Regions from separate parts of the Streptomyces angustmyceticus genome, predicted to be linked through region 4. Evidence: riboswitches for the same ligand, from Rfam matches in the RefSeq annotation. Region 4 holds a riboswitch; each other region holds the start of a gene.
The links. A riboswitch is a leader RNA that binds a small molecule or an ion and turns the genes downstream of it on or off. The one in region 4 is predicted to bind cobalamin.
Positions count from the first base shown of each region.

Region 1: it holds a riboswitch for cobalamin, as region 4 does, so the genes downstream of both, K7396_RS27770 (cobalamin biosynthesis protein) here and metE (5-methyltetrahydropteroyltriglutamate--homocysteine S-methyltransferase) in region 4, are expected to answer to the same signal.
Region 2: it holds a riboswitch for cobalamin, as region 4 does, so the genes downstream of both, nicT (Nickel transporter NicT) here and metE (5-methyltetrahydropteroyltriglutamate--homocysteine S-methyltransferase) in region 4, are expected to answer to the same signal.
Region 3: it holds a riboswitch for cobalamin, as region 4 does, so the genes downstream of both, thiI (tRNA uracil 4-sulfurtransferase ThiI) here and metE (5-methyltetrahydropteroyltriglutamate--homocysteine S-methyltransferase) in region 4, are expected to answer to the same signal.

Region 1 is NZ_CP082945.1:6,228,065-6,235,466, forward strand. It holds gene K7396_RS27765 (cobyric acid synthase) at 1-247, opposite strand, end outside; gene K7396_RS27770 (cobalamin biosynthesis protein) at 258-1,316, opposite strand; cobalamin riboswitch at 1,468-1,615, opposite strand; gene K7396_RS27775 (hypothetical protein) at 1,821-2,264, shown strand; gene K7396_RS27780 (caspase family protein) at 2,270-4,903, shown strand; gene K7396_RS27785 (extracellular solute-binding protein) at 4,900-6,297, shown strand; gene K7396_RS27790 (hypothetical protein) at 6,352-6,588, opposite strand; gene K7396_RS27795 (inorganic phosphate transporter) at 6,611-7,402, opposite strand, start outside.
Region 2 is NZ_CP082945.1:5,677,034-5,684,435, forward strand. It holds gene K7396_RS25355 (coiled-coil domain-containing protein) at 1-104, opposite strand, end outside; tRNA gene K7396_RS25360 (tRNA-Val) at 247-318, shown strand; gene K7396_RS25365 (hypothetical protein) at 752-2,143, shown strand; gene K7396_RS25370 (DoxX family protein) at 2,558-3,109, shown strand; gene K7396_RS25375 (VOC family protein) at 3,258-3,758, shown strand; gene nicT (Nickel transporter NicT) at 3,970-5,178, opposite strand; cobalamin riboswitch at 5,177-5,388, opposite strand; gene K7396_RS25385 (alpha/beta fold hydrolase) at 5,490-6,344, opposite strand; gene K7396_RS25390 (MarR family winged helix-turn-helix transcriptional regulator) at 6,341-7,015, opposite strand; gene K7396_RS25395 (hypothetical protein) at 7,184-7,402, shown strand, end outside.
Region 3 is NZ_CP082945.1:7,884,073-7,891,474, reverse strand. It holds gene K7396_RS34570 (helix-turn-helix domain-containing protein) at 1-1,198, shown strand, start outside; cobalamin riboswitch at 1,724-1,942, shown strand; gene thiI (tRNA uracil 4-sulfurtransferase ThiI) at 2,114-3,436, shown strand; partial or broken gene K7396_RS34560 (citrate/2-methylcitrate synthase) at 3,453-3,785, shown strand; gene K7396_RS34555 (hypothetical protein) at 3,920-4,138, shown strand; gene K7396_RS34550 (alpha/beta hydrolase) at 4,151-4,666, shown strand; gene K7396_RS34545 (hypothetical protein) at 5,021-5,176, opposite strand; gene K7396_RS34540 (response regulator transcription factor) at 5,355-6,038, shown strand; gene K7396_RS34535 (HAMP domain-containing sensor histidine kinase) at 6,041-7,384, shown strand.
Region 4 is NZ_CP082945.1:1,770,543-1,777,944, forward strand. It holds gene K7396_RS08260 (MarR family winged helix-turn-helix transcriptional regulator) at 1-221, shown strand, start outside; gene K7396_RS08265 (streptophobe family protein) at 311-1,615, opposite strand; gene K7396_RS08270 (L,D-transpeptidase family protein) at 2,123-3,304, shown strand; gene K7396_RS08275 (hypothetical protein) at 3,320-3,769, opposite strand; gene K7396_RS08280 (aldo/keto reductase) at 3,991-5,049, opposite strand; cobalamin riboswitch at 5,195-5,411, shown strand; gene metE (5-methyltetrahydropteroyltriglutamate--homocysteine S-methyltransferase) at 5,566-7,402, shown strand, end outside.

The DNA of each region.
Region 1 (7,402 bases), 4.5 Mb from region 4:
CGCTCGGCTCCACCCGCGCCGCGGCCGCCTGCATCGCCTGGGCCCGCCCGATCTCCGCGCCCTCGCGCGTGACGAACGAGTTCAGCGACATGTTCTGGGCCTTGAACGGCGCCACCCGCACGCCCTGCCGGACCAGCCAGCGGCAGATGCCCGCCGTCACCACGCTCTTGCCGGCGTCGGACGTCGTGCCGGCCACCAACAGGCCACCGCCGACGGCACCGCCGGATGCCTCGAACCGCCCGTTCACCGGGTCCTCCTCATGCGCCGGGGCCCCGGCTGTCGTGAGCCGTGCGCGCCAGTGCGCCCACCGCCGCGCGTGTCCTCGCACCCGCGGCCCGGCGGGAGACGGACGACGGGGCCCGCCGCACCGCACCGGCCGCCAGCCGCGCCGCCACCGTCGTCACCAGCGCCAGGGCACTCACCCGGCGCGAGAGCCGCACGGCCCGTTCGATGTCGGGCACCGCGACCGGCGGCGCCCCGTCGTTGAGCACCGGCCGGTGCTCCACCCGCCCGCCGTACGCCAGCGTGCCGCCCAGCCGGACGCCCAGCGCGCCCGCGAACGACGCCTCCACGGGGCCCGCGTTGGGGCTCGGGTGCGCACCGCCGTCCGCCCGCCAGGCCCGCAGCGCACCGCGCCGGTCGGGGCCCGCGAGCACCGTGAGGGCGGCGGTCAGCCGGGAGCCGGGCCAGCCGGCGAGGTCGTCGAGCCGGGCCGAGGCCCAGCCGAAGCGGCGGTGGCGCGGCGACTTGTGCCCCACCATCGCGTCCAGGGTGTTCACCGCCCGGAACGCCACCAGGCCGGGCACGCCGCCCAGCGCGCCCCAGACCAGGGCGCCCACCACGGCGTCCGAGGTGTTCTCGGCGACCGACTCCACCACCGCGCGGGCCATCTGGGGCCCGTCCAGCGCCTGCGGGTCGCGCCCGCACAGATGGGGCAGCCGCTCCCGCGCCACGTCGAGGTCGCCCGCCGCCAGCGCCCCGCCGACGGCCCGCGCCTCCCGGCCGAGCGAGGTGCCGCCCAGCACGGCCCAGGCCGTCGCCGCGGTCAGCGCGATCCCGGCACCGTCGCGCAGGGGGGCAGGGGCGGAGCGTACGGCGCGCCGCACCAGCGCGGCACCGGCGGCGGCACCGCCCGCGCACAGCACGGTGTGCGCCGCTCCCCAGCCGCGGTGGTCGCGCCAGAGGCGGCGTTCGACGGCGGCCGCGGCCCGGCCGAAAGCGGCCACGGGATGGCCGCGCCGGGGGTCCGCCGCGATCAGGTCGCCGAGAAAGCCGAGGGCCGCGCCGCACGCATATCCCGCGTGTTCGCCGCGCACCGGATCAGACCGCCGCCAGGGCGTGTCCACGACGTGCCACGCCTCGAAGGGGCCCTGCGGCAGCGGGCAGTGGGGCTCTCGACGGGCAGCCGGGCATGGCGGTATGTCCTCACTCAGGGTCCGCGCCCTGGCTCGACGTGTCGGCGACCAGAGTCTCCTGGCTCCCCGGATCGGCGGCCCTCCGGCCTTCCAGTCCCGCGTGCGTCGGCGGACGCAGGCGAGGCGGACCGTGGCCTTCGCTGGAGGAACGCTCCCCGGTGACAGTGGCGGGACCGCGCCGGATTCGCACCGGACTTCCTCAGCTGTCGCCGAATGGCTCCGGCAGTCCACCACGTCCCGCGAATGCCCGTCAACTCACTCTTGACCTGCGACGCAGCCCTGTGGCAGGCACTGTGGCGCACGCCACAGCGTGGTGGCGGCATCACCCACGGTTGCCCGCGCACCTGATCCCGCGTCACTATCTGGTGCACGGCGGCGACGGGGCCGCCGGAAGGGGGCCGGGGGATGCCGCAGCGCGCTGACCGACATGAGATCCGCATCAGGATCACGGGCACGAACAATCCCGAACAGGACATCGAGGACCTCAAGGCGTGGCTGGAGCGCGAGCCGTGGCTGGACCGGCGCCGGCACGACTGGCTGCTGCGGCCGCGGCCCGCCGGCGGGGGCGCGGACGGGCCGGGCGACATGGCCGTCGGCGTCGACGACCTGATCCTGGTCGTCGTCGGTGCGGTGGCCGCCGAGATCACCAAGAGCCTCGGCATCGCCCTGCAGGAGTGGCTGCGACGGCGCCGGGAGGAGCGCGACACCGGCGAACGGCCCGCCGTCGCGGTCGGGGCCGGCGACGGCGACCCGCGGCCGCTCGACGAGGCGGGCCCGGACGCCGCGGCCCCCGAACACCCCGATCCCGGCAGCCCGGCGGACGGGAGCGGCAGCACCGCCGGGGACTGAGCCGGATGTCCGAATACGACGCGCGGGGCAAGGTCAACCGGGCGCTGCTGATCTGCGTCGACGACTACCGGCACCTGCCCCCGCTCCCCGCGGTGAAGGACAACGCGCAGGAACTCGAACGCGCCCTGCTCGCCCCCGGCACCGACCTGTTCACCCGCGGCGAGGTCGTCGTCTGCCGCCCCCAGGAGCCCTGGGAGGTGGAACAGGCGCTGGACGCCGTCACCCAGGAGGCCCGCGGACTGCTGCTGGTGTACTTCTCCGGCCACGGCCGGGTGGGCCGCGACGGCGGCAATCTGCAGCTGACCGTCGGCGCCTCGGAACCGCGCCACAAGACCGTCTCCTGGCAGGACATGGTGCTGCCCTACCTGGACAACGCACGCGCCGACCGGATCGTGATCGTCCTGGAGTGCTGCTACGCGGGCAACGCGAGCGAGGCCTTCTACGCCTGCCGCAAACCCACCTCGCTGCTGATGGCCGCGCAGCCCAACCGCCGCATCTTCAGCGGCGAGGAACCCACCGGCGGCAGCGTCTTCAACCGCGCCCTGGTGCGGACCCTGCAGCAGGGCGTACCCGGCAAACGGTTCGTCACCTTCGAGGACCTCGTCCGCTCCCTGCGCGACCAACTGGCCGCGGAACGCACCCCGATGGGCGACGTGTGGGAGCCGCGCTCGGCCAAGCAGAACACCGTCGACGACGTCGTGCTGTCCTTCGCCACCCCCGAGGCCCGCCCGCCGACCCCGCTGCGGATCCGGTTGCGGCGCCGCCTGAAGGCGTACGTCCGGCACTGGCCCAGGATCCTGCTGATCCTCGCGATCGTCCTCGTCCCGGCCACCAGCGGCGTCGTCCTGCTCACGCTCCCGGACCGCGAGGCGCCCTGCCCGCCCGCCCTCGAACTGCGGCTGCTCACCGCCCCCGAGGCCGAACCCGCGCTGCGCCGGGCCGCCTTCGACTACGAGATGTCCGAGGCCAACACCCGGCCGCTGAGCGGCGAGGGCGACCTCCCCGACGGCTGCCGGCGCGCCCAGATCACCGTGTACTCCGCCGCCAAGGACCAGGTCGACCAGGGCTTCGCGGCCGCCGACCGCTGGCAGGGCGAGGCCCGCGGCACCGGCGAGGACCGGCCGGGCGGCCAGGTCACCGACCCCCTCTACCGGCCGGGACCGCAGCCCGACATCTGGATCCCGGAGTCCACCGCCGACTACGACGAGGCTCGCCGCGGCATGCCCCCCAAGGGCTCCCCGGCCACCCTCCACTACACCGCCCCGGTCGCCTACACCCCCCTCGTCGTCGGCATCCCGGCGCCCCGGCGGCTGGACGACGTCGAACCGGCCGGCGCGTCCTGGCCCGAGCTGCTCACCGGCACCGACCGCGACCACCGCGACCTCAGGCTGCTGCGGCCCAGCCCCGTCCTGTCCGGCACCGGCCTGCTGCACACCCTCGGCCTCTACCTCGCCCGCGACGGCTCGGACGCCGCGTCGGCGGGCACCCCCGACCCCGCCCTCGCCCGGCAGGCCGAGGAGCGCCTCGCCGCCCCCGGCAGCCAGTACGCGGGCAGCACCGAACTGCTGTGTTCGCTGCGGCCCGACACCGACGCCGCCGGCTCCGTCGACCGGACGAGGTCCGCGCCCCTGGTCTCGGAGAAGTCCCTCGCCGACTACAACCTGGGCCACGCCATCGGCAGTTGCCCCGCCCTGGACTCCCCGCTCCCGCTGCGCGACCGGTACATCGCCTACTACCCCGGCAACGTCCCCGCGCTCGACCACCCCCTGATCCGCGTCGACTGGCACGGCACCGCGGACGCCGCCCCGCGGCAGGCCGCCGTGGCCCGCTTCGCGACCTGGCTGCGCGAGCCGGACGGCGGCCAGCGCACGCTGACCGCCCAGGGCTACCGCGGGGTGCGCGACAGCGGCCCGCGCCGGGGCTCGCCGCTGCTGGACAGCCGCGCGGACGTCAGTCCCCTCGTCGCCCCCACGGTCCCCTTCACCGCGGACCCCGAACAGGTCTCCCGGGTCCTGGACGGCTACGACAAGGCACAGCGCTCCAGCCAGGTGCTGATCCTCCTGGACGCCTCCACCTCCATGGCGGAGAACGGCAAGCTCCCGGTCGCCCTCGGCGCGGCCGGGCGGGCCGTGGAACTGGCCGGACCACGGCACACCTACGGCCTGTGGACCTTCCCCGACCGCGCCCGCCCCGGGGACCGCGACGCGGTGCGCGAACTCGTCCCGCTCGGCAGCGCCGATCCCGCCCGGGGCCGGGCCGCCCTGGACCGGATCGCGAGCCGCCCGGACGGTGAACTGGTCGACCACGGCGCCGCGATGGAGGAGGCGCTGACCCGGGCCCTGCGGACGATGAAGACCTCCCCGGCCACCAACAAGGCCATCGTGCTCGTCCTGGACCAGGACGACGGCGCGGCCGGGCGCGCGGCGGGCGTGGAGCGCACCCTCGGCACCCTCGTCGAGGACGGGCCCGACGTCCCCGTCCTGGCGCTGGTGATGGGCAAGTCGGGCTGCGACACCTTCGCCCTCCAGCACCTGGCCGACGCCTCCCACGGCCAGTGCGTGCCCAGCGGCCCGCAGGCCGTCGACACGCTCGCCGGGCGGATCGCCTCCATCGGCACGGCCACCAAGGGGGACCGATGACCATCCCGCGCGCCCGGACGGGGGCCGTCCTGGTCTGCCTGGCGCTCCTGCCGGCGGCCGGCGGCTGCACGGCGGGGGAGCCCACCGGCCCGGAGCGGGGCGCGATCGTCCTCGCCACCGGCAGCGACCTCAGCAGCTCCGGCATCCGCCAGGACCTGATCCGCGCCTGGGAGAAGGAGCACGGCCGCACGGTCCGGATCGTCAAACTCCCCGACACCGCCGACGGCCAGCGCAGCCAGCTGCTGGCGGCCGGCCAGTCCGGCAACGGCGGCTACGACGTGCTCAACCTCGATGTCGCCTGGACCGCGGAGTTCGCCGAGGCGGGCGTCATCCGCCCCTGGGCCGACCATCTGGACGGCGACTTCCTCGACAGCGTGGCCAAGACGGTCGAGTACGGCGGCAAGGTGTGGGGCGTCCCGTTCAACACCGACGCCGGGCTGCTCTACTACCGCAAGGACCTCCTGGCGGAGTACCACCGCCCCGTCCCGTCCGACTGGGACGAGCTGGAGAAGACGGCGCAGGACGTGGCGGGCGCCTACAACCGCAAGGCCGCAGGAGCCGCCCGCGGGGCCGGACGGAAGCCGCCGCGGATGTACGGCATGGTCGCCCAGCTGCGGCCCTACGAAGGGCTGACGGTCAACACCCTGGAGTCGGCCTGGGCCGACGGCGGCGACCCCGACGCCACCAGCTTCACCAAGGACGAGCAGGTCGGCGCGCTCCAGCAGGGCGTCACCGACCTCAAGGGCCGGCTCGACGCGATCATGCCGCACGAGGCCACCACCATGGACGAGACGGAGAGCCGCCGCTGGTTCGCCGACGGCCGGGCCCTGTTCATGCGCAACTGGCCGGTCGAGTACGCCTCGGTGGCCGAGAAGCTCACGCCCGGCGTGCAGTTCGACGTCACCCAGCTGCCGGCCCGCCGCGGCGACGGCAGACGGATGTCCGTGCTGGGCGGGCAGAATCTGGCGATCTCGGCCGCCAGCGAGCGGCCGGCCGGCGCCCGGTCCCTGATCGAGGCGCTGACCGGCCCGCGCAGCGAACGCTGCCTGCTGGAGCGGGGGTTCGCGGCGACCCGCGAGTCGGCGTACCGGGAGAGCGCCGGGGCGCCGCGCTGCCCGTCGCACAGCGGTACGGAGCGCGGTGAGCACGGCACCCCGGGAGCGCCGGAGCCGCGGCCCGACACCCGCACCCTGCACGAGGCGCTGCTGGCCGCCGAGCCCCGCCCGCGCAGCGCCCACTACCAGACCTTCAGCAAGGTCGTGCAGCTCGGGGTGTCCGCCTTCCTCAACGGCCGCGGCGGCACGGCCATCGCCGACCGCCTGGCCCGCGAGGCGGACGACGCCCTCGGCGGACGGGGCGCACCGACGACGAAGCGCCCGGCGGACGACGGCTGATGCCGAGGTCCGCCGGGCGCCGGGTGCCGTCCGGTGCTGCCGTCTCCCGTGGGGTCAGGCGGCGACGATCAGGTAGATGCCGTAGGCCACCGCCGCCGCGCACAGGGCGAAGGCGGTCACCGCGCCGGCCCGCGCGCCCGTACCCGGTGCGGTGCCCGCGGCCGTGGCGCCCTCGGTCTGCGGCTTGCGGGACGTCCCGACGATGCCGACGGTGAACAGGCCCACGATCCCGACCGTCACCGCGAGGGTGACGCCGAAGACCTGGCCGAGAGCTGCCCAGTCGATGTTCATGGGGTTCCTTAGGTGAGGGCGGCTAGCGGGAGACCGTCGCGGCCCGGGGGCGCGGGGCAGGAGGAGCGGAGGAGTCGGCGCCGGACGCCTGGGCGGGAATCCCGGCGGCGTCCGGGGACTCGGCCACGGCCGCTGCGGCGTCGGCCACCGGGGTGTCGGCCACCGGGGCGTCGGCCGGGGCCGGCTGGCCCGCCGGGGGCGGGGAGACGGAGCGCAGCGCGGCGGTCACCACGCCCACCGGCTCCGCGGCCGGACCGTCGTTGACATTGGTGTGGTCGACCGGCTTGCGCCGGGAGGCGGCCCAGATCGCGCCGCAGATGCCCAGGCCGAGGACGGCCACCGCCGCCACGCCCCAGTCGCCCTGGCCGGCCAGGAACGCGGCGCCCGCCGCGACCAGACCCGCGGCCGGCAGCGTCAGGCCCCAGGCGAGGACCATCCGGCCGGCCGTGGACCAGCGCACCACGCCGCCCTTGCGGCCCAGACCCGAGCCCATCACGGAACCGGAGCAGACCTGGGTGGTGGAGAGCGCGAAGCCGAGGTGGGAGGAGGCCAGGATGGTGGCCGCGGCGCCGGTCTGGGCGGCGAAGCCCTGCGGCGGCTGGATGTCGGTGATGCCCTTGCCCATGGTGCGGATGATCCGCCAGCCGCCCAGGTACGTGCCGAGCGCGATGGCCAGGCCCGCCGAGGCGATGACCCACAGCGGCGGGTCGGCGTGCGGGGCGACCACACCGCCGGTGATCAGCGCGAGGGTGATCACGCCCATCGTCTTCTGGGCGTCGTTGGTGCCGTGGGCGAGGGAGACCAGGGCGGCGGA
Region 2 (7,402 bases), 3.9 Mb from region 4:
AACGGCAACGGCAGCAACACGAGCCCCACCACATCCCGGAGCGGACCCCCACGGCCGCGACGGCGTTCTCGCTGCTCATGCGGCTGCGTGTCTGTCGCCGTCACTTCCCTCTCCCGATCGGATCGCCCCAGGACCGAATGTCATTCTCCCACTCACCGGAAACGAACACACCGGCCGGTAAGTTCGCCCTTCGCGCACTGGTTTGCCGTTCAGCCCTGGAGGCAAGGTAGTCTGTCGGCTCGGCCAGGGCGCATAGCTCAGCGGTAGAGCGCTGCTCTTACAAAGCAGATGTCACAGGTTCAAATCCTGTTGTGCCCACCCTTCCCGCCAGTGTGAATGGCGGAGAAAGCCCAGGTCAGGAAGATTCCTGGTCTGGGCTTTCCGCTTTCGTTCTCCTTGCGCGTACGGTCTTCGATCTTCCGCGAACGGTCTGGGCTCCCGGTGCCGTTTCCCGGATTCCTCCCGCCGGTCCAGCGGTGAGGCGTGTGGGTGGCGCGACCGGTGGAAGCCGCACCGATGGCGCGCCCCGCCTCCGCCCCCTGCCCCTGTCCGGCCGGTCAGGGGTCTTGCCGTCGCTCGCTCGGCACTCCTTCATCCGCATCCGTCGGTATTCGTCCGTATCCATCGGTATCGATCGGTCAAATCCTCATGCGTCGGTCTGCGGTGCGCGCGTACGATCCCCTCGCCGCTCGTACGTCAGTGCGCATCAGCGCACCGCGTGCGGGCGCCCTACGGGAGGGATCACTTGACCATGTCCTTCGGCGCGAGACCCCGTGCAGTCCTCGCTTCTCTGGGAACCCTCGGCCTGGTACTGGCCGCCGCGACGTCGCCCGCGAGCGCGGCCGACGGGGCGCCCACCGCACCGACTCAGCTGTTCAACGGATACCGGCACTGCTCGACCGACGCGAACCGGCCCTCGTACCAGTCGACCCGCGAGGGCCTCGTCGTCGAGGGCATCCCCGGGGTCACCGACGCCACCGGCAACCCCCGGGTCGGCGTGCGGTATCAGTCCTGGCCGGTCACCGACCCCACACGGATCACGACGGTCACCCGCGACCGCGTCCCCCCTGGCTTCGAGGCCCCCGCCACCCTGCCCGCCAGTGCGCTCGACGAAGGGCGGACCTACGCGTGGCGGGCGCAGACGGTGGCCGGGGGCGCGGCCTCGGACTGGTCGGCTCCCTGCTATGTCACCCCCGACAAGACGGCCCCGGCCGCGCCCACCGTCACCTCGCCGAACTACCGTCCGGACGAGGACGGGTGGAACAAGGGTGGCGAGCCGGTCGAGTTCACCCTGGGCGCGAGCGGTGTCGACGATGTCGAGGGGTTCGAGTTCTCCTGGCAGCAGGACATGCCGGTCATCGGCACGAGCATCGGTGACCACGGCGTTCCGCGGCCCGTCGACCCGTACTCCGACACGGCGTACTTCAAGCGCGCCGACGCGCTCGGCGGTTCGGCCGGGCTCAGCCTCGTCCCGCCGGGCGGCTCCGGTGTGCACACGCTGTGGGTGCGCAGCCTGGACCGGGCCCACAACAGGTCGGCGATCGCCGGCTACACCTTCCGCGTCAGCTCCACGACGCCCACCGTCACCCCGGCCGTCCCGAAACCCGAGTTCGGTGAGCCGACCGGGTTCACGCTCCGTCCCGCCCCCGAGCTCCAGGCGAAAAGCCCGGTCGTCAGCTACTCGGTGCGGACCGGCGGCCTTCAGAACGACAGGACCTTCGAGGTCGCGGCGGGGGCGGACGGCACGGCGACCGTGGATCTCGCGCTGGACGGCATCTACGGCGGGAACCTCCAGGTGACCAGCAAGAGCGCGAACGGCTGGGTCAGCGACCAGGCTTGGTGGAGCATCGACTACGACACCACTCCCACCGTCGCTTCAAACGCCTACCCGGAGAACCGTTCGCGCGGCGGCGCCGGCGTCCCGGGAACGTTCACGTTCACGCCGAAGGTGAAGGATGTCGTGAGCTACACGTACACCTTCCACAACGGTGCCCCGGAGGTCACGGTCCCCGCGGACGCCGACCACACCGCGACCATCGACTGGACCCCGGCCTCGGACGGTTGGCACGACCTCACGGTCTACGCGACAACCCGCTCCGGCATTCAACTGGCGCCCTACGACTACTTCTTCACCGTGGGCTGAGCCCCCGAACCGGCCGGCCGCGAATCGGCATGCCCAGGGCCCGTCGAAGCGGGTAGTGAGCCCGGACGGCCGATCGTGACAACCTCCGGAGCGGGTTCGGTCGCACCCGCACAGCAGAAGTCACGGGGTTCGCCTTCTGCTGCGCCCGCTCCTTGTGCAGAACCGCGAAGGCCCAGGTGATCCGCTCTGAACGCGGATCACCTGGGCCTTGATTTCTTCCCCTGCGGACGATGCCCGCGGGGCGGGGCTCGTGCCGCCCATGTGCCGGGTGGCCCGTCCGGCCGCCCCGGCTTCCGCGGTGCCTTGTTGTCCGTTGTGGGGGCGCTGTGTATCGTCGGGAGGGTGACTTGAAGTTTCAAGTAGTTTTCCGCGATGCCTCGCGGACTCGTCCCCGACCTGCGAAAGAGCGCTCCTATGACGTCCTCCCTCAGCACTGTCGAGACCTCGCACCTCGGTGCCTCGACGCGCTCCGCCCCCTCCCTGCACGGCTATGACGCCGGGCTGCTTCTGCTGCGGCTGGCGCTCGGTCTGACCATGGCCGGCCATGGCGCCCAGAAGCTGCTGGGCTGGTTCGGTGGTCCGGGGCTGGACGGGACCGGACAGTTCTTCACGATGAGCGGCTATCCGTCGGGTCGCGTGATGGCCGTCGTCGCCGGTCTGAGCGAGACGCTCGGCGGGCTGGGGCTGGTGTTCGGGCTGCTCACGCCGCTCGCCGCCGCGGCGGTCGTGGGCACGATGATCAATGCGCTTGCCGTGAAGTGGGGCGGGGGCTTCTTCGCGCCCAAGGGCGTGGAGTACGAACTGCTGCTGACCGCGGGGGCGGCGGCGCTGGCGCTGACCGGCCCCGGACGCTACGCCGTCGACCGCTTCCTGCCGGGCCTGCGCGCGCATCGGCTGCTCTACGGCGTGGTGGCGCTGGTGCTGGGTGTGGTGCTGGCGGGCGCGGTTCTGCTGATCAAGAAGTGAGTCACTGATCAAGAAGTGAGCCCCGCGCCGGAAGGCGCGGTGCGGAGATTCGGGGTCCGGCGCCCGGAGTGTGGGGGCCGGACGCCGAGCAGGGGAGGCGCGGCGTCGCTTGGCGGCGCTGCGGTGGGAGAGTTGGGGAGCAGGCTGTATGTCCGTACGACGACTGAATCACGCGGTGCTCTACGTCCGTGAGGTGCACCGGTCCGTGGGCTTCTATACCGAGGTGCTCGGGCTGGGGGTGAGGGCCGAGATGCCGGGGCGGGCGGCGTTCCTTCGCGCTTCCGGGTCGCTCAACGATCATGACCTGGCGCTGTTCTCGGTGGGGCCGGACGCGCCGGGGCCCGAGGCCGGGCGGGTCGGGCTCTACCACCTGGCCTGGGAGGTCGGCACCCTCGGTGAACTCGTCGCGGCGCATGCGCGGCTCGTGGAGCGGGGCGCGCTGGTGGGGGCGAGTGATCACCTCGTCGCGCTGTCGCTGTACGGCAAGGACCCGGACGGTATCGAGTTCGAGGTGATGTGGCGGGTCCCGAGGGCGGACTGGCCGGGTCCGGATCAGCCGGACGGGCTGCGGCCGCTCGATCTGGCCGCGGCGCTGGAGCGCTGGGGGCCGGACCAGACGACGGGCGCGGCCGCCGGGTCGGCCACCTGAAGGTCAGTCGGGCCCGTCGTGCCGGCGGGGCGCCGGTCCCTGCCGTGCCTGGCGGGGCACCGGGCCTCGCCACACCTGATGGGGCTGTCGTGCCCCGTCATACCTGACGAGGCGATTGCGCCCCGGCGCCCATCGGCGGCGCCGGGGACGCATGGGACTCGACGCATAGGGCTCGACGTGTCGGGCCCGGGGCTCATGGGGCCGATACGGCTCAGGGGGCGTCCGGGGTGTCCGGGGTGGCCGAGGTGGCCGGCTCCGCCGGTGCCGGCTGCTCGGTCGGGCCGGTTCGCTTGGCGCGTTCCGCCCAGCGCTTCTCGACGCCGGACAGGCGCCAGTACGACAGCGCCGCGGCCCACACCACCACGAACAGGCCGACGATCAGGAACCCGACGTTGTCGAGGTCGAGGCCGGAAATCCAGCCGGTCAGCGGGTCGTCGAGGCCGAGCTTCTCGTGGAGCACGGTCACCAGCTCGATCGTGCCGATGAAGAAGGCGACGGCGATCGACAGGCCGGTGATGGTGAGGTTGTAGTAGACCTTGCGCACCGGGTTGGAGAACGCCCACTGGTAGGCGAAGTTCATGAAGGTGCCGTCGAGCGTGTCGAAGAGGCTCATGCCGGCCGCGAAGAGCAGCGGCAGGCACAGCACGGCGTACCAGGGCAGGCCGGCCGCGGCGCCGCTGCCGGCCATCACCATCAGGGTCACCTCGGTCGCGGTGTCGAAGCCGAGACCGAAGAGGAAGCCGAGCGGGAACATCTGGCCGGGGCGGGAGACGGAGCGGGTGAAGCGGCCCAGGAAGCGGTTCATGAAGCCGCGCGAGTCGAGGCGCTGCTCCAGCTCGGCCTCGTCGTACTGGCCGCTGCGCATACCGCGGAAGACCCGCCAGATGCCGGCCAGTGCGATCAGGTTGAGGGCGGCGATGAGGTAGAGGAAGGTCCCCGAGATCGTGGTGCCGATGGTGCCCAGGATCTGGTGGGTACGGGACTGGTCGTTGAGCAGGGTGCCCGCGAGCTGCGCGCCGCCCGCCACCAGGGCCGCCATCGCGACGACCACGCTGGAGTGGCCGAGGGCGAACCAGAAGCCGACCGAGACCGGCCGCTTGCCGTCGGCCATCAGCTTGCGGGTGGTGTTGTCGATCGCGGCGATGTGGTCGGCGTCGAAGGCGTGCCGCATGCCGAGGGTGTACGCGGTGACGCCGAGGCCGACACCGAAGACCTGGCTGCCCACGGCGTAGTGGTGCGGCACCACGAGCAGGAAGAGCACGCCGAAGGCGACGACGTGCAGGCCGGCTATGACGGCCATCAGGCCCGCGGTGCGGACGGTGTCCTGGCGGCGCCAGCGGAACGCGGCGGCAGCAGGGGTATGGCGGGTATCGGTGGACAGGGCCATCCGGCGGTCACGCTCCAGCACCTCGTGGATCAGTTCGTGAGATGCCGTGGCCGGTCTCCTGGCTTACGGGTGCCCGTGCCCGCCCCCGCCTTCCCGGCCGCGGGCTGCGGTCAGTGGCGCCGCAGGCGCGTGCGCCTGCGGAAGGGACGGAAACTCCCCGATCACAGTGGCGAGGGCCGCTCCGGTCTGGGACCACAAGGTCCGTCACCGGTCTTCCCGAACACCACGGCCCGGTCACTCTAACCGCCGCCGGGGAGGGGTGGGGTTGGCGGGGTTGGCGGGGTTCGTCCCGAGGTGAGCGAGAGCGCCGGTGGCCGCGGTCCGCGGCCGTGGCCCGCGGCGGTTCAGTGGCCGTAGTCCAGGGACGAGAGAAAGGCGTGGAGTTCGCGGTCGAAAAGGGCGGTGTTCTCCAGATTGACCATATGGGCCGCGCCCGGTATCCGGACTCTCCGGGCGCCGGGGACGGTCAGCGCTATCGCATGGGCGTTGGCGGAGATGTCGCTGCTGTCGAGGTCGCCGTCGAACACGACCGTCGGCACCCGGATCTCGGCCAGGCGGTCGGCGGCGCCGACCTCGAGCGGCATACCGGCACCCGCGCCGTCGGCGTGCACCTCCACATTGGCCTCGGCCGAGGCGCGCATCCGCTCGCGGAATCCCGGGTGCACCGCGGACGGTTCGCGATGCGGTCCGTCCACCCACATCCGCAGGAAGTGCTCCACATACCGTTCCGCGCCGTCCGGTGTGCCGATCGCCGCCACCTGTGCCCTGATGTGCTCCAGGATGAAGGGGTCGGAGAAGGCGCGGCCGCTGATGCCGGGGGAGGCGAGCGCCAGGGCCGTCACCCGCTCCGGGCGGGCTATGGCGGTGTCGAGCGCGACCCGCGCGCCGTGGGAGAGGCCGACGAGGACGGCGTCGGGGACATCGAGGGCGTCGAGCAGGGTGCAGAGGTCGTCGTGGTTGGCGTAGTCACCGGCCACCGTCGAGGACAGGCCGTGGCCGCGGAAGTCGTAACGGATCGCGCGCAGGCCGGAGTTCACCAGCCAGGCGAACTGCTCGTCCCACATGTGCTGGTCGAGCATCCCGCCGTGGAGCAGTACCACCGCGGGGCCCGAGCCGGCCGTCTCGTAGAACAGCTCGCCGTCGTCGACCGGCACGATGCCGTTGTCGATCTCGGACCAGGCGGTGATGCCTCGGGTCATCTTCTGGACCGTCCTTTGTGCGCCGGATGCAGAGGAGTGGGTGTGATGCCGTTGTCACCGCCATTGTCGCTGTTGGGGTGATTGCGGTGACTGTCGGGGCTGTCTGTGCTGTCGGTTTCCTCCGGCGCCGGGCCTTGGTCGTTCGCGAGGTGCCGGAACTCCTCGCCGAGCCGGTCCAGTACGTGCAGTGCGGTGCGGACGTCCTCGGCGGGCAGGTCGGCCAGACGCCGGCGCAGCTGAGTGACTTCGAATTCCTGGACGCCGCGTATCGCCTCGGTGCCCCGGGGGGTGAGGCGGATCAGGGACGAGCGGCGGTGTGCGGGGTTCGGGGCCGTCACGACCAGGCCCAGTTCGGCGGCGTGGTTCACCCAGCGCTGCACCGGCTGCCGGTCGAGGCCCATCCCGCGCGCCAACTGCGGCACGGTGCGCGGGCCTTCGGTGCGCAGGGCGTCCAGCAGGGCGTGTTCGCCGGCGGTCATGCCCGTGCCCGCCAGCTCGCGCTCCACGGCGCGGACGACCGTGCGGTGCAGGGGCCACAGGCGCCGGATGACGCCGTACAGCAGGTCTTCGGCGGGGGTTGCCTCTTCGGTGAGTGCTTCGGTGGTGGTCAGGCTTCCGATGGGTGTGGGGCCATCGCCGTCGGTGCCTTCCGGGTCGTGCGTGTCTTTCATGGGTTCCGTGCCCCTCGCCTCGTCGCGGCTTATCCTTCATCGACACTTGTGATGTCATGATGACATCGTTGATGTCGTTTGAGAAGGGGGGTGCCGCGGAAAGGAGTTGAGGAGGCGGACGGGTCCGACGGGACTCGTGCGGGCCGTCGACGAGAAGGGTGGAGGCGAATGAAGGTCGGTCTGTTGCGTGCGGTCGGGGTGGCCACGGCCGTGTACGGGGTGGCGGTGGCGGCGCTGCCCGATCTGCTGGCGCGGCCCTCGGGTCTGGTCGACGGCCAAGGGCGGACCGCGCCGGCGACCCGGACCTCGCTGCGCCCACTGGCCTGGCGGGACGCGGCGAGCGGGCTGGCGATGGCGCTGGCTCCGGACGGTCCGGCGCTGCGCACC
Region 3 (7,402 bases), 6.1 Mb from region 4:
GGCGGGCCTGAGCGAGCGTGCTGTCCGCGATCTGGAGGTCAAGCGCACCCACCGGCCCCGATTGGACACCGTACGCATGCTGGTCCAGGCACTGCGGCTGACCGGGCGGGCCCAACACGACTTCGAGAGCGCCGCGGGCCGAGCCCGGCCCGCTGACCTGGCGTCCCACGCGCTGTCCGGATCGATCGCGCCCCCCACCCCCACCAACGGCCTGGTCGGCCGGGAACAGGAAGTACACGCGCTCATCGACTGGCTGGTCACCCGGTCGGAACGGCTGGTGACACTGACCGGCGTCGGCGGTGTGGGGAAAACCCGGCTGGCCGCGGACATAGCGCGCCGATTACACGCCGACGACTGGCCCGTCTTATGGATCTCCCGGCAGGGCGCCCCGCAGTTCCCCTTCGAGGGCTCGATCCGCAGCTACCTGGACGGCTCAACCGCGAACCTGGCCGACGTGGTGCAGGGACTGAGCGACGTGGTGGGGGACAAACCGTCGCTGCTCGTGTGCGACGCAGCGGAGAGCATCGACCCGCTCTGCGCCCAACTCCTGCTCCAGCGCTTCACCACACTCCGCATCGTGCTCACCGCACGTACTCCCGCGGGAGGCCCCAGTGAGCGAGTATTCCCCGTGTTCCCACTGTTGCTCCCCGACCGGGGCGGCCACGAGCAATGGCACGAGCCGACCGCGTCGATCCTCCTGTTACGCAACTACGTTCGCTACTACGTCCCGGAGTTCGACGTCACACGCGAGAACGGCCGGTCGCTCGCCGCAATCTGCAACCTGGTGGACGGCGTCCCGGGCACCATGAAGCAGATCTCCTCCCGCTTCGCGTTCTCCTCCAGCGACTGCGTGCTCGACCAGATTTCGCGGGACTACGTCCGGGTCGTCTCCCAGGGCACGACGCACGACAGCGCTCCAGGCGTTGCGGAGTCGGTGCACTCAGCGGTTGCGGAGCTGACTGGTAGATCGAGGTCCTTCTTCGGTCGACTGGTCCGGATCCCCGACAGCTGGTCTGTGGACGAGGCCGCCCAGATCTCCGGGTACTCAGACGTCGAGGCCGTGGACTTCGTCCAAGACCTCCTGGCCCATGGGCTCGCCATGCCCACAGGTAAGCCCCAATACCCGCAGTTCCGCATCCTCAACATGGTCAGGCAGTTCCACGGCGCGCCGGCACGAGAGCACTGCGGATTGCCGTGACGGTGGCTGCACGACACCGGGGCGCCACGGCCCGGCGCGGCAGTCCGTGCCGGGATCGTGCCCCTTACCGGGGATGCCGAGACATGCGACTCGCCTCCCTTGCCGCACCAGCAGTGGGGCAAGCGCACCCTCGGCCGGCTGAATCCGACGGGCGCGAGACCGTCGTGGACGCCGGCTGCGGCACGGACCGGGACACGGCTGTGCTGCTCGACCTGGTGCCGGACGGCCGGGTGGAGATCGCTCTGTCCTCGCCGCCCGACAGCCGCACCGGCACGCTGCGGACAGAGAGGCGTGCCGGCCGGGCCGGACGACATCCTGTGCATCACGGCGGCGGGTGGAGCGTGAGCGTTCCCGGCGCCGCGCGCCGCAGGGCAGGAGGTGGCGGCACGGCCGGCACTGACAGGCGCATACCGACAGGCGCCTCAGAATGACGCATCATTCCCATACCCGACAGAGCCTCGAATCGGCCATCCCGGCTCAGAGTGCAGAATCAAGGTCCGGTTCACGGAATGCGCGCCGCCTTGTCTACCCTGGACCGGCAGCTGGTTCAGCCCGTCCGCCAGACGGGGTGTCGCAAGAGGGAACCCGGTGGGAGTCCGGGACTGCCTCGCAGCGGTGAGTGGGAACGACCGCCGTCATGAAGCACTGGGTCCGCATGTGACCTGGGAAGCGACGGCCAGTGGGTGTCCCTTCCGTCGGGATGTGCCCACGAGTCCGAAGACCTGCCACTGCTCGTGCGGGGGGTGATCACCGCGCACGGATCCACGCGTCCCGGCAGCGGGACCGCTGAGCGAGTGGTGTGTCCCACCCAGCCCTGCGCAGAGCGGGGACGGCCGGGTCTGCGCCCCGTTCGCGGCCCTGCGCCGGCCCTCACGACGACTCGCGAAGGAGAGTTTCGTGCCTGCCGAACCGAGCATGCCCGCCGTCCCCTCCCCCAGGGCGCCCCTCCCCATCCCCAGCGGGCCCTGTGTCCTGCTCAAGCACGGTGAGATCTTCCTCAAGGGCCGCAACCGGCACCTGTTCACCGAGCGGCTGCACGACAACCTCCGCGGCGCCCTGCGTGGCATCGGCGGCTCCACATGGATCAAGTCCGGCCAGAACGTCACCGTGCTCGGCGGCGAGGTTCCCTTGGAAGATCTCGTGGAGCGCGCCCGCCGGGTGATCGGGTTCAACTCGGTGGAGCCCGCCCTGCGTGTCCCGAGCACCGTGTCGGACATCACCGAGACGGCCGTGGAGGCGCTCACCGCCGCTCGCGCGGAACGGCCCTCGATCAGTTTCGCCGTGCGGGTCAAGCGGCGGAACAAGCGCTTCGAGATGACGTCCTCGCAGTTCGAGCGCTTTCTCGGGGCCCGCGTCCGGGAAGCCCTGGGCCCCCTCCCGGTGAACCTCTCCAGCCCGGACGTACTGGTCTCGGTCGAGGTCGACCACAAGGAGAGCTACGTCTCCTGGACCCGTCACCCGGGACCGGGCGGCCTGCCCGTGGGCTCCAGCGGACGCGCTCTGGTTCTGCTCTCCGGCGGCTACGACTCGCCCGTGGCGGCCTACCGGGCGATGCGCCGCGGGCTGCGCTGCGACTTCGTGCATTTCACCGGCGCTCCGTATACGAACGCGGCATCGGTCTACAAGGCGTACGCCCTCGCGCGTGAACTGAATCGCTACCAGCCCGGCGGGCGGCTGCACGTCATCGCCCTCGGCCACGCACAGAAGCAGCTGGCCATCGCGGGGGCCGGCAGGCTCCAGGTCGTGGCACAGCGACGGCTGATGGTCCGCGCCGCTTCCGCGCTGGCGGGCCGCACCCGGGCGGAAGCCCTGGTGACCGGTGACAGCCTGGGGCAGGTGGCCAGCCAGACCCTGGCGAACATGGCAGCCGTCGACGAGGCGGCAACCCTGCCGGTGCTGCGGCCCCTGGTCGGCTGGGAGAAGCAGGAGATCATCGACGAGGCCCGGTCCATCGGCACCGCGGAGATCTCCGTACTGCCGGACGAGGACTGCTGCAAACTCCTCGCGCCGCCCCGCGTCAGCCTGCGGGCCGGGCTGACCAACCTGCACACCGTGGAGAAGCGCCTCGACCTGGACGACGTGGTGGACGGCCTGCTGCGCGACGTCCAGGTCATGTACCCGGGAGTCCCCGGCGAGGAAGCGGAGCCCGACGCGGACGGTCAGGACCACGGCCTCGCGTCCGGCCACCCCGTTCCGGCCACGTGCGCGACAGGACAGTCCGGGATGGTGCCCTCATGACCGGGGGCCGTCGCCCGACTTCCGCGTCCCGATCGTGCAAGAGGCCACCGACCTCCTGGTCGCGAGTGCGGACTCCCCCGACGCGGCCCGGCTGGCCGCCCTGCACTCCGCGCTCCGCCACGCGATGCTCAGCCGCAAGGGCATCCACCCCGACCTCGACTACCCCGCCGGGCTCGCGTACCACCTGATGGGGTTCGACGTCCCCACCTCCACCCCTCTCTTCGTGATGAGCAGGATCACCGGATGGACCGCGCACATCACCGAGCAGCTGGAGCACAACTCCCGCATCCGCCCACTCGGCGTCTACAACGGACCCGGCCGGCGCGCGGTCCCGGTACACGCTCGGTAGTGCCTGCGGATCGAGCGCACCGTCATCCGGTTGACTGGACTTGCACCGGCGTGTCTCCGGCTGCGCAGGGAGGCTGCCTGTAACCGAGGGTCCGTCGTCCCTTCCCTCGTCGCCGGGACGCATGTACTGGGCACTTGACGATCGACAAACGGGCCGGGGCGGTCGAGGCCGACTGGGAGGTGGCGATGAGAGTCGTGTTCGTGCACGGGGCGTGCGTGCGGGACGGATCGTGGTGGTGGCACCGCGCCGCCGAGCTGCTGCAGGAGCAGGGGGTGCCGAGTGTGGCCCCGGCGTTGCCGAGCTGCGGCGAGGCGGGCCTGCCCAGCGGCGTCGGCGGTCCGGGGCTGCCCTAGGACGTGGCCGCGGTGCGGCAGGTACTGCAGGCCGGCGACGAGCCGACCGTCGTGGTCGCCCACAGCTACGGCCGCATCGTCACTGCGGAGGCCGCTGCGGGAATCGGGTCGGTGCGCCACCTCCTACTGGTCTCCAGCTACCTGCCCGAGGCCGGGCAGAGCCTGTCGGATTTCGGGGCCGACAACCCCGCCCCGTTCCTCGACATCGACCCCGACGCCGGCACGTTCGGGGTCCTCCCCGAGCTGCTCGTGAACACGTTCCTGCAGGACTGCGACCCCGAGGTCCAGGCGCAGGCGGCCCACCACCTTGCCCCGCAGAGCCTGCAGGTGACCGGGCAGCAGGTCGGGGCTGCCGCATGGCAGCAGGCGCCCTCGACCTACCTCGTCTGCGCTCAGGACCGGGGCACCCCGCCGCGCCTGCAGCGCGAATTCGCCGGCCGGGCCGACAACGTCGTCGAACTCGACGCCGGCCACCACCCGTTCCTGTCCCAGCCCGACACGGTCCGGGACCTGCTGCTGAACCTGTGACAACAGCCATGCACGAGCCGAGATGTAGAGGATGGCCGCCTCCCGTGGCCTTTCACCAGGAGCGCATCGGTCTGCCGTGGCACGCGGGGTCGGACCGGATATCCGGCTGCTTGCGTTCAGGCGGCCGGTGACTGAAGGAAGTCCCGTAGCTCACTATCGTCACTCGCTCTTGGAGGGCCGTCCGCCGTCCACCCGCGATCCGCCGGCCCGTGCAGTAGCGCAGGAATTCAACGTGCCCAGCGCTGTGCGCAGAGGGACTCGGGCCGATTTCTCGGGGGTCGCCATTGCCCCACAGGGCCGGGTGTGATCTTTTGTCGCGTTCGCGCGCCGCCAGGGCGGCCAGACCTGGGCTTCCTATCCGACGCCGGAGCGGCTTTCGGCGATCTCGACGTTGTTGTGCAGTTCGCTCGCCGCGTGGAGCGTGGAAGCGGCCGAAGCCGCCGCGGCGACGAGCAGTCCGGCAGCGAGGATCCCGGTGGGCAGGGTCAGTGGCGTGCGGTCACCTAGCAAGCGTGCCAGGAGGGAGCCTGGTGTGCCCGGCGGAACGGGGGTGCACCTGTCGCTGTGGCAGGTTCTCCTCGCGGCGGCCGGCGGGGCGTTGTCCCCCGCCATCACCCGACTGGCCCCGCCCGTGTATGTGCGCCCCCGCCGAGTCGTACCGGGCCGCGCCCACCGCTAGCGTGAGGGCGTGGCACGGATCGTGATTGTCGAGGACGACGAGGCCATCGGCGGCAGGCTCGCTTCGATGTTGCGCGCGCGGGGTCATGAGTGCGACTGGTGCCCCGACGGGGCGGCGGCGCTGGAGCGTGCCGGGCGGGAGCCCGCCGAGCTGGTGCTGCTGGACCTGGGGCTGCCGGACGTGGACGGCTTCGAGCTGTGCCGGAGGCTGCGCGAGCTGCTGCCGCGGGCCGTGCTCGTCGTCCTGACGGCGCGCAGCGGTGAGATGGATGTGATCGAGGCGCTGGAGTCGGGCGCCGACGACTATCTGACCAAGCCGTTCCGGCTGGCCGAGCTGCAGGCGCGGATCGCCGCCCACCTGCGGCGGGCGGCTCCGGGCCGGCACGGCGGGACTGGCCCGACCAGGCACGGCGCCCTGCTCATCGATCGCACCGCCCGGCGATGCCTGACCCCGGAGGGCGAGGTGGAGCTGAGGCCCAAGGAGTTCGATCTGCTGGTGCGGCTGGCCGCCTCGGTCGGCAGTGCGGTGAGCCGGGAGGACCTGATGGGCGAGGTGTGGGACACAAACTGGTTCGGCTCCACCAAGACGCTCGACGTGCACATCGCGGCACTCCGCCACAAGCTCGGTGACCGGGTACGGATCACGACCCTGCGGCACTTCGGCTACCGGCTCGAACCTCCCGGGGAGAGCTGACCGTGCGCCGCCGGATCCTGCGAGCGGTCATCGCCGCGGTGGTGTGCGCCGTGGTGCTCTTCTGCGTCCCGCTGGCGGTGGCGACGCTACGGCTGTACCGGCAGGACGAGGTGCGCGCACTGCAACAGCTCGCCGACCGAGTGGCGGTGACCGTTCCGGCGGATGTGCACCACCCCCGCGACCCCATGGAACTGCCACGCGTCGGGCCGGGCAGGCAGGTGGGGGTGTACGACGACCGAGCGCGGCGGGTGGTCGGCACGGGGCCGGAAGCCGGGGACCGGCCGGTGCATGACGCGCTGGCGGGACGGGCCACTTCAGACCGGGGCGACGGCCGGCTGGTGGCGACGGTGCCGGTGGGCTCCGGAGAGCGGGTCCGCGCGGCGGTGCGAGCCAGCGCACCGGCCGACGGGCCCTGGCGCAGGGCACTGGTGACGTGGGCCGGTTTGGCGGCGCTGGCCGTCGTCGCGGTCGGTGTGGCGGCTGTGGTGGGCATCCGTTCCAGTCGGCGGCTGGCCCATCCGATGGAGGCGCTGGCTGCCACCGCCGGCCGGCTGGAGGACGGTGAGCTGTCGGCCCGGGCCGGCGTGTCCGGGCTGCCGGAGGCCGATGCCGTCGCGACCGCGCTGAACCGGGCCGCCGCGCGGATCGAGGAGTTGCTGCGCCGGGAGCGGGCGTTCAGCGCGGACGCCTCGCACCAGTTGCGCACCGCGCTGACCCGGGTACGGCTGGAGCTGGAGAGCGGGCTGACCGAGGGCGATGCGGCGAAGCAAGGGCCGTCCACCGAGGCGCCGACGGATCCACGCGGCGCGCTGCGGGCCGCCCTGGCCTCGCTGACCGCCATGGAGACGACGATCGAGGACCTGCTCTCGCTCGCCCGCGACGTGCCGGAACGGGCACCGCTGGACATCGGGGCGCTGCTCGCCGATGCCGAGCGGCGCTGGCACGGCGAACTGGCGGCCGCGGGCCGCCCCCTACGGGTCACCGTGGAGTCGCCCCTGCCGGATGCCGTCGGCTCGGCACGTGCCGGCCGGCAGGTGCTGGACGTCCTGCTGGCCAACGCCCTCCGCCACGGTGCGGGCACGGTGACCGTCACCGTCCGGGACGCGGCGGGGGTGCCGGCTGTGGATGTGACGGATGAGGGGCCGGGCCTTCCCGAGAGCGTGGACGTCTTTGCCCGGCGACATGGCTACGACGGTGACACTGCCGGCGGCGGGCACGGCATCGGTCTGGCGCTCGCGCGCTCCCTGGTGGAGGCCGAGGGCGGGCGCCTCCGAGTCTCCAGGAGGGCACCGCACCCCTGCTTCACCTGGCTGGTCGCCGGTGGGAGGCAGACACCGGCGACCTGACGCCCGGTACGTCCACGG
Region 4 (7,402 bases):
ACCCGGACCACCGCACCTCCCCGCTGCTGGCCCTGACGTCCGAAGGGCACACCACCCTGCGCAGGATCACCGCCCGCGCGGAGGCCGCCCACCGGGTCATCGCCCCGAAGCTCCCCGAGGAGGACCTCTCCGGCGTCCGTGCCCTCCTGCAGCGCCTCACCGAGGAGGTGCGGAACTACGGGACCGGGCCGGAGGAGGGCGGGAAGACCGCGGCGGGGTGAGGGCGGGGTCGGCGGGGCCCCGGGGGCGACGCCTGCCGTGTCGTTCGCCGTACCGCTCCAGGCGGCGCGTCACCGTGCCCGCCGCACCGCTACTCCCGTCCCACCTCGCCCGGATGGCGTACCCGTCGCGCCGGGAGGCTGCCGAGGTAGCCGGTGGCCACTCCCCAGGCGAGGCCGACGCCCACGAGCCGGAGGAGTTGGGGCTCCAGGGTGACCCGGCCGCCCAGGTCGCCGCCGAGGTCGCCGACGCCGATCAGGGAGAGCCCGTAGTGGGCGGAGATGCGGGTGAGCAGGCCGACGACGAGCAGGGTGAGCGCCAGGGCGACGGCCATCTCGACGGCGTGCCGCCAGGCCGGCCGCCGGGCCGGGGAGCGGACCGCCGCGGTGAAGGCGGCGACGAGCAGCACCACGGCCGCCACCGGCACCAGGATCCACGCCCGGCCGTCGTGCTCGGACAGCGAGCCGAGATCGAGGGTCTGCTGCCCGTGGGTGCGGAGGATCTGGTCGAGGACGTGCGGCAGGGGCAGTCCGATGGCCTTGTCGACATGCCCCGCCCACGCGCCGCCGGTGCCGATGCCCAGCGCCATCCAGGTGAGGTTGGGCAGTCCGAGGAACAGGGCGGCGAAGGTGTCGGCCGGGCGGTCCTTGGTGATCAGCTCGACGATGCCGATGACCAGCCCGATCGCGACGTAGACGAGCAGCGTCAGCAGCATCGCGAAGGCGGGCGGCCGCACCGAGTCCTGGAAGCGCAGCAGTTGCGGGGAGAGCGGGGCCCGGCGCGAGACCGCGAAGGCCAGGACGAGCAGCGCCAGCACCCACACCAGTGCGACCCCGAGCGTGGCGGGCACATCGGCGCGGAAGCCGACGGTGGGGGTGGCGCCCAGTTCGGCGCCGAGCCGGTCGGCGAGGTCGTTGCCCACGGAAATCCGGAAGCTGTGCCGGGCGGCGAACGTGAGCAGCAGCAGAAGCACCAGCCAGCACACGGCCGTTCGGGCGATCCGGGCGAGCAGTTCCTTGGTACCGGCCACCGCGCGGTGGCGCAGCGGCCGCAGGAAGAGGACGGCGGTCACCAGCGCTCCGGCGAGCGTGACCGACAGCGGTACGACATCCAGGGCGGCACCGGCCTGTGCCAGGCCGCCGATGTCGCCGAAGAGGCCGACCGAGCCGCCGGCCGCGACCAGTACGGTGGCCGCGACCACGGAGGGGAACGCCCCGCCGGGCAGGTCCGCGGCGCCCGCCGCCCACAGGCCGAGCACGGCGACCACGAGCATGGTGACGACGCCCGCCACGGCCGCGCCGAGGGCCTCCGCCCAGGCCCGCAGGGCGGGCGGTGCGCCACGGCGGCGTACCGGGCCCGGCGAACCGGCCGACGCGGGGCCTCGCAGCTGGCTCACGTTCTCTCCTGCCGGTCACGGGACCGCGTACCGGCGGTCCGCCTGGAAGGACGCGGGTGGCCGCCGTGCGCTGCCCGGCACGGCGCCGGCCGCCCTGTGCCGCCCCGCCCGGAGCCGGTACGGATACCGCTCGGCGGCGGTTCCGGTACGTCTCCCGCGTACGCGGCGTGCACGCACCACCGTAGACACCGGCGCGGCCCCCCGCTCGCGGACGCCGCGGAGCCACCCGGGCGGGGCAAGCCGCAGCCGGCCGTCCGCCCCTCGCCCGTCCGGCCGGTGCGCCGAGGGGCCGGCCCGCCGCTGCGCCGCGGCCCTCCGGCGCCGCTTTGCTCCGCTGTGGCCCCCGATATCGAACTGTGTCCTAATACACCGCCGCTCCGGACAACCGCGGACGCGGACAACCCCTCTGCCTGTACGTGGCGGATGCACGGACAGCCCACGACGGTCACCCCCGTACGGGGGCCGTGCCCCGCCACTGTCAGTCGTTCTGCTCTGGAGGGAACCCCCGTGTACGCCGGACCACGCCGCCACCCCACCCGGTTGATACCCGCCCTGATAGCGGCGGGCACGCTGCTGACCGCGTGCGGCCCGGGCGCTGACGGGCCGAAGGCGGACGAGCCCGCGGCGAAGGTGACCGTCACCCCGGCCGCCGGCACCACCTCGGCCAAGCTCGGCTCGGAGATATCCGTGCGGGCCGACGGCGGCAAGCTCACCTCCGTCGAGGTCGAGGACGACAAGGGCGGCAAGGTCGCCGGACGGCTCGCCGGTGACGGGGTGTCATGGAAGTCGGACGGCAAGGTCAGGCCGCAGACGACGTACACCGTGCGGACCAAGACGAAGTCGTCGAAGGGCAAGGAGTCGTCGGCCACCTCGAAGTTCACCACGGAGCGGGCCGACAAGGTCAACAAGCTCACCAACACGCCCGGCGGCGGGCAGACCGTGGGCACCGGAATGCCGATCTCGATCCTCTTCGACCACCCGGTGGCCAAGGACTCGCGCGCGGAGATCGAGAAGGCCCTGAAGGTCACCACCCAGCCGAAGGTCGAGGGTGCGTGGGGCTGGGTCAAGGACTACTCCGGCAAGGACCGCATCGACTGGCGCCCCAAGGACTACTGGCCCACCGGCACCAAGGTCTCCGTCAAGGGCGCCCTGTCCGGGATCGACTCCGGTGACGACGGCGGCTGGTTCGCCCGCGACTACAACTTCGGCTTCCGCATCGGCGCCGACCACAAGGCCGTCATCGACGTGCCCGCGCACCAGCTGACCATGTACGAGAACGGCAGGAGCGTCGGCACCATCACCGGTTCCGCGGGCTCCCCGCAGGACCCGACCCGCGGCGGTGTGCACACCGTGCGCAGCAAGAACGCGGCCGAGACCATGGACTCCGCCACCATCGGCCACGGCAGCGAATGGATGCTGGACTCCAAGTGGGTCACGCACCTCACCGCGTCCGGGACCTTCCTGCACTCCGCGCCGTGGAACAAGTCGCTCGGCGTGGTCAACAACAGCCACGGCTGTTTCGGCATGTCCACCTCGGACGCCAAGAAGGTCTACGACTTCCTGTCGATCGGCTCCACGGTCGAGGTGAAGGGCACCACCAACACCAACAAGACCGACGTCGGCAACGGCCTGGAGGTCTGGCAGGAGAACTGGCAGCAGTGGCAGCAGCGCAGCGCGCTGGGGCACTGACCGGGCGGCCGCCCGTCACCTGCGGTCCCTGCGGGGGCCGCGGGTGCGGGTGAGCAGCAGGAAGCCGGTGGCCAGGAAGGCGACGGCCTGGCCCAGGGCCGCGAGCTTCTTGTCGGCGCTCCAGTGCGGTTCGTACATGTCCGGCAGCGGGCCGGGCGCGCCGAAGTCCACGTAGGTGTACAGGAGCAGCAGCGCGAATCCGCCGGTCGCGACGAGCCAGGCGAAGGTGTCGCCGGCCGGCCGCCGCCAGACCAGCACGAACAGGGCGGCGAGCGCGGCGAGCGCGGCCTCGACGCGGAAGAGCATGCCCTGGCCGATGGTCGCCGTGACCGCGTCGTACCGGCCGGCGAGCCGGGCGTGGACGAAGGCGTCAAGGGCCAGTCCGGCCGCCGCCAGCAGCCGTGCGGCATCGCGGACGATCCGGCCGGGCCGCCCCCGCCGCGGGGCCGAGTGGTCTGGTGCCACGGCTCCTCCAAGCCTCTCGGTGCGTGGCGGTGGCCGGGTCAGCGGACGGTGAGCGTGGCCTTCGTGTACCGGTGGGTCGTGCCGGTGCGCACCCCCTCAATAGACCGCAGACGCCGCCGCCCGGCCATCCGGGCGGCGGCGTTCGGCGTAGTGGGCGGCTGGGAACCGGCCGGGGCGTATGCGACGCGCGCCGGGCCGTGCGCCGCGGCAGCCGTTGCCCGTCAGCGGATCTCGTTCGCCGTGCGGCGGTAGGTGGAGCGGCGGTCCTCGATCCGGTCCCACCGGTCGCCGTAGACGGTCTCGGTGATGCCCGGCTCCCGCAGGAAGTCGTGCGGGAAGCCCAGCGGTACCGCGCTGCACCGGTCGAGCCGTGCCAGTGCGTCGGCGTCGAGCGTGACGTCCACGGCGGCGAGGTTGTCGCGGAGCTGGCTCTCCTTGGTGGCGGCGATGATCGGGATGATGTTGCCGGGCCGGCTGCGCAGCCAGGCCAGCGCCACCTGCGCCGGGCTCCAGCCGCCCTGCTCGGCGACCTCCAGCACCGCGGTGACGGTCTCCTCCGCGTTGTGGTCGCGCTGGTTCTCCTCGCCCACGACGTCGCGCCGGCCCGGCTCGCCGCGGCGGTACTTGCCGGTGAGCCGGCCGGCCGCGAGCGGCGCCCAGGCCAGCACGGCCAGGTCGAAGGCGCGGGCCTGCGGCAGCAGTTCGCGCTCCGGCGTCCGCTCCAGCAGGTTGTAGCGCAACTGCGAGCCCGCGAACGCGGTCCAGCCGCGCAGCTCGGCGAGGGTGTTGGCCTGCGCGATCTCCCAGGCCGGCCAGTCGGACACCCCGACGTAGAGCACCTTTCCCGACCGCACCACGTCGTCCAGCGCCCGCATCACCTCCTCCACGGGCGTGAAGTTGTCCCGTGCGTGCACCCACAGCACATCGAGGTGGTCGGTGCGCAGCCGGCCGAGGCTCTCCTCCACCGACCGGACCAGGTTCTTGCGGTGGTTGCCCGCCGCGTTCACCTCGCCCTTGCGGGTGGCGCAGGTGTACTTCGTCGCCAGCACGAAGCTGTCCCGGCGGCCTTCGAGCAGCTCCCCGAGGATCCGCTCCGAGGTGCCGTCGGTGTAGATGTTGGCGGTGTCGAGGAAGTTGCCGCCCGCCTCCGCGTAGGCGTTCAGGATGCGGCCGCTGGTGTCCTTGCCGGCGCCCCAGCCCCAGTCGTCGCCGATGGTCATGGCGCCCAGGCTCAGCTCGCTCACCCGCAGGCCGGTCCTGCCGAACAGTGTGTAACGCATGTGGTTCCCTTCGATCGGCGCAGCTCTCCGGTGGTGCGCTCACGCTAGGAGCTGGAGCGCACTCCAGCGCAAGGCGCGGCCCGGCGGCGTCCGGGTCCGGCCGGGTGGGGGGATCGGGCCGGGCGGGGCGTTGACGGCGGGGGTTAGTGTGGGCGGAGCAACTGGTTCGCCCTGCCCGCCAGGCAGGCGCGTCGCAAGAGGGAACCCGGTGGGAATCCGGGACTGCCCCGCAGCGGTGAGTGGGAACGACCGCCGTCATACGCACTGGGCCCGGCCGGGTCTGGGAAGCGACGGCCAGTAGGTGTCCGCCCTTGGCGGATGTGCCCATGAGTCCGAAGACCTGCCAGTGCCCCCGCGCGACCGCGCGGGGAGATCTCGGTGACCTCGAGGGCGGGTCGGCGGACATCGGACGGGTATCTCCGGCCTCGCAGGCGCCGGGTCCGTCCGGTTTGCCGTTCCTTCGCGCCCTCGGCCCGTCCCGGGGTCCATGGAGACATACTCGCGAAGGAGAGTTCCGTGACCAGCACGTCCGCGGCCGCGGCCGCACGCGCCACCGTGCACGGCTACCCCCGCCAGGGGCCGAACCGTGAACTGAAGAAGGCCATCGAGGGCTACTGGCAGGGCGGGGTCGGCGCCGACGCCCTGCGCGCCACCGCCGCCGAACTGCGCCGCGACACCTGGCGGCAGCTCGTCGGGGCCGGCGTCCACGAGGTGCCGACCGGCGACTTCTCGTACTACGACCACGTCCTGGACACCAGCGTGATGGTCGGCGCCGTCCCGGCCCGACACCGCGACGCGGTGGCCGCCGACCCCCTCGACGGGTACTTCGCGATGGCCCGCGGCACCCAGGACGTGGCGCCGCTGGAGATGACCAAGTGGTTCGACACCAACTACCACTACCTGGTGCCGGAGTTGGGACCCGATACGGTCTTCGCCGCGGACTCCGCCCAGCAGGTCGGTGAGCTGGCCGAGGCGCTCGCGCTCGGTGCGGCCGCCCGCCCGGTCCTCGTCGGGCCGGTCACCTACCTGCTGCTGGCCAAGCCGGCGCCCGGTGTCGCGGCCGGCTTCGATCCGCTGACGCTGCTCGACCGGCTGCTGCCCGTCTACGCCGAGGTGCTCGCCGACCTCCGGGCGGCCGGCGCCGACTGGGTGCAGCTGGACGAACCGGCCCTGGTGCAGGACCGCTCCCCCGCCGTCCTGAACGCCGCCGCCCGCGCCTACCGCGACCTCGGCACGCTCCCGGACCGCCCCCGGCTGCTGGTCGCCTCGTACTTCGACCGGCTGGGCGAGGCGCTGCCGGTGCTGGCCAAGGCCCCCGTCGAGGGGCTGGCGCTGGACTTCACCGGTGCCGCGGCCGGCAATCTGGGGGATCTGGCGGCGGTCGGCGGGCTGCCCGGCAAGCGGCTGGTGGCCGGTGTCGTGGACGGCCGCAATGTCTGGATCAACGACCACGAGAAGTCGCTGGCCACCCTGGGGACGCTCCTCGGCCTGGCCGACCGGGTCGATGTGGCGTCGTCCTGCTCGCTGCTGCACGTCCCGCTGGACGCCGCCGCCGAGCGCGACATCGACCCGCAGATCGCCCGCTGGCTGGCCTTCGCCCGGCAGAAGACCGCGGAGATCGTGACCCTGGCGCGCGGGCTGGCGCAGGGCACCGGCGCCATCGCGGCCGAACTCGTCGCCAACCGCGCCGACCTGGCGTCCCGGGCCGGTTCGGCGCTCACCCACGACCCGGCGGTGCGCGCCCGCGCCGCGGCCGTCACCGACGCCGACGGCCGCCGCTCGCAGCCGTACGCCGAGCGGGCCGCGGCCCAGCGCGCGCACCTCGGGCTGCCGCTGCTGCCGACCACCACCATCGGCTCGTTCCCGCAGACCGCCGAACTGCGCACCGCCCGCGCCGACCTGCGGGCCGGGCGGATCGACGCCGCGGGGTACGAGGAGCGCATCGCGGCCGAGATCCGGGAGGTGCTGGCCTTCCAGGAGAAGGCCGGTATCGATGTGCTGGTGCACGGCGAGCCGGAACGCAACGACATGGTCCAGTACTTCGCCGAGCGGCTCACCGGCTACCTCGCCACCCGGCACGGCTGGGTCCAGTCGTACGGCACCCGCTATGTCCGCCCGCCGGTCCTGGCCGGGGACGTCTCCCGCCCCGAGCCGATGACGGTCCGCTGGACGACGTACGCCCAGTCGCTCACCGACCGGCCGGTCAAGGGCATGCTCACCGGCCCGGTCACCATGCTCGCCTGGTCCTTCGTCCGCGACGACCAGCCGCGGGCCGAGACCGCGCGGCAGGTGGCGCTCGCCCTGCGCGACGAGGTCGACGACCTGGAGGCGGCCGGGAGTTCGGTGATCCAGG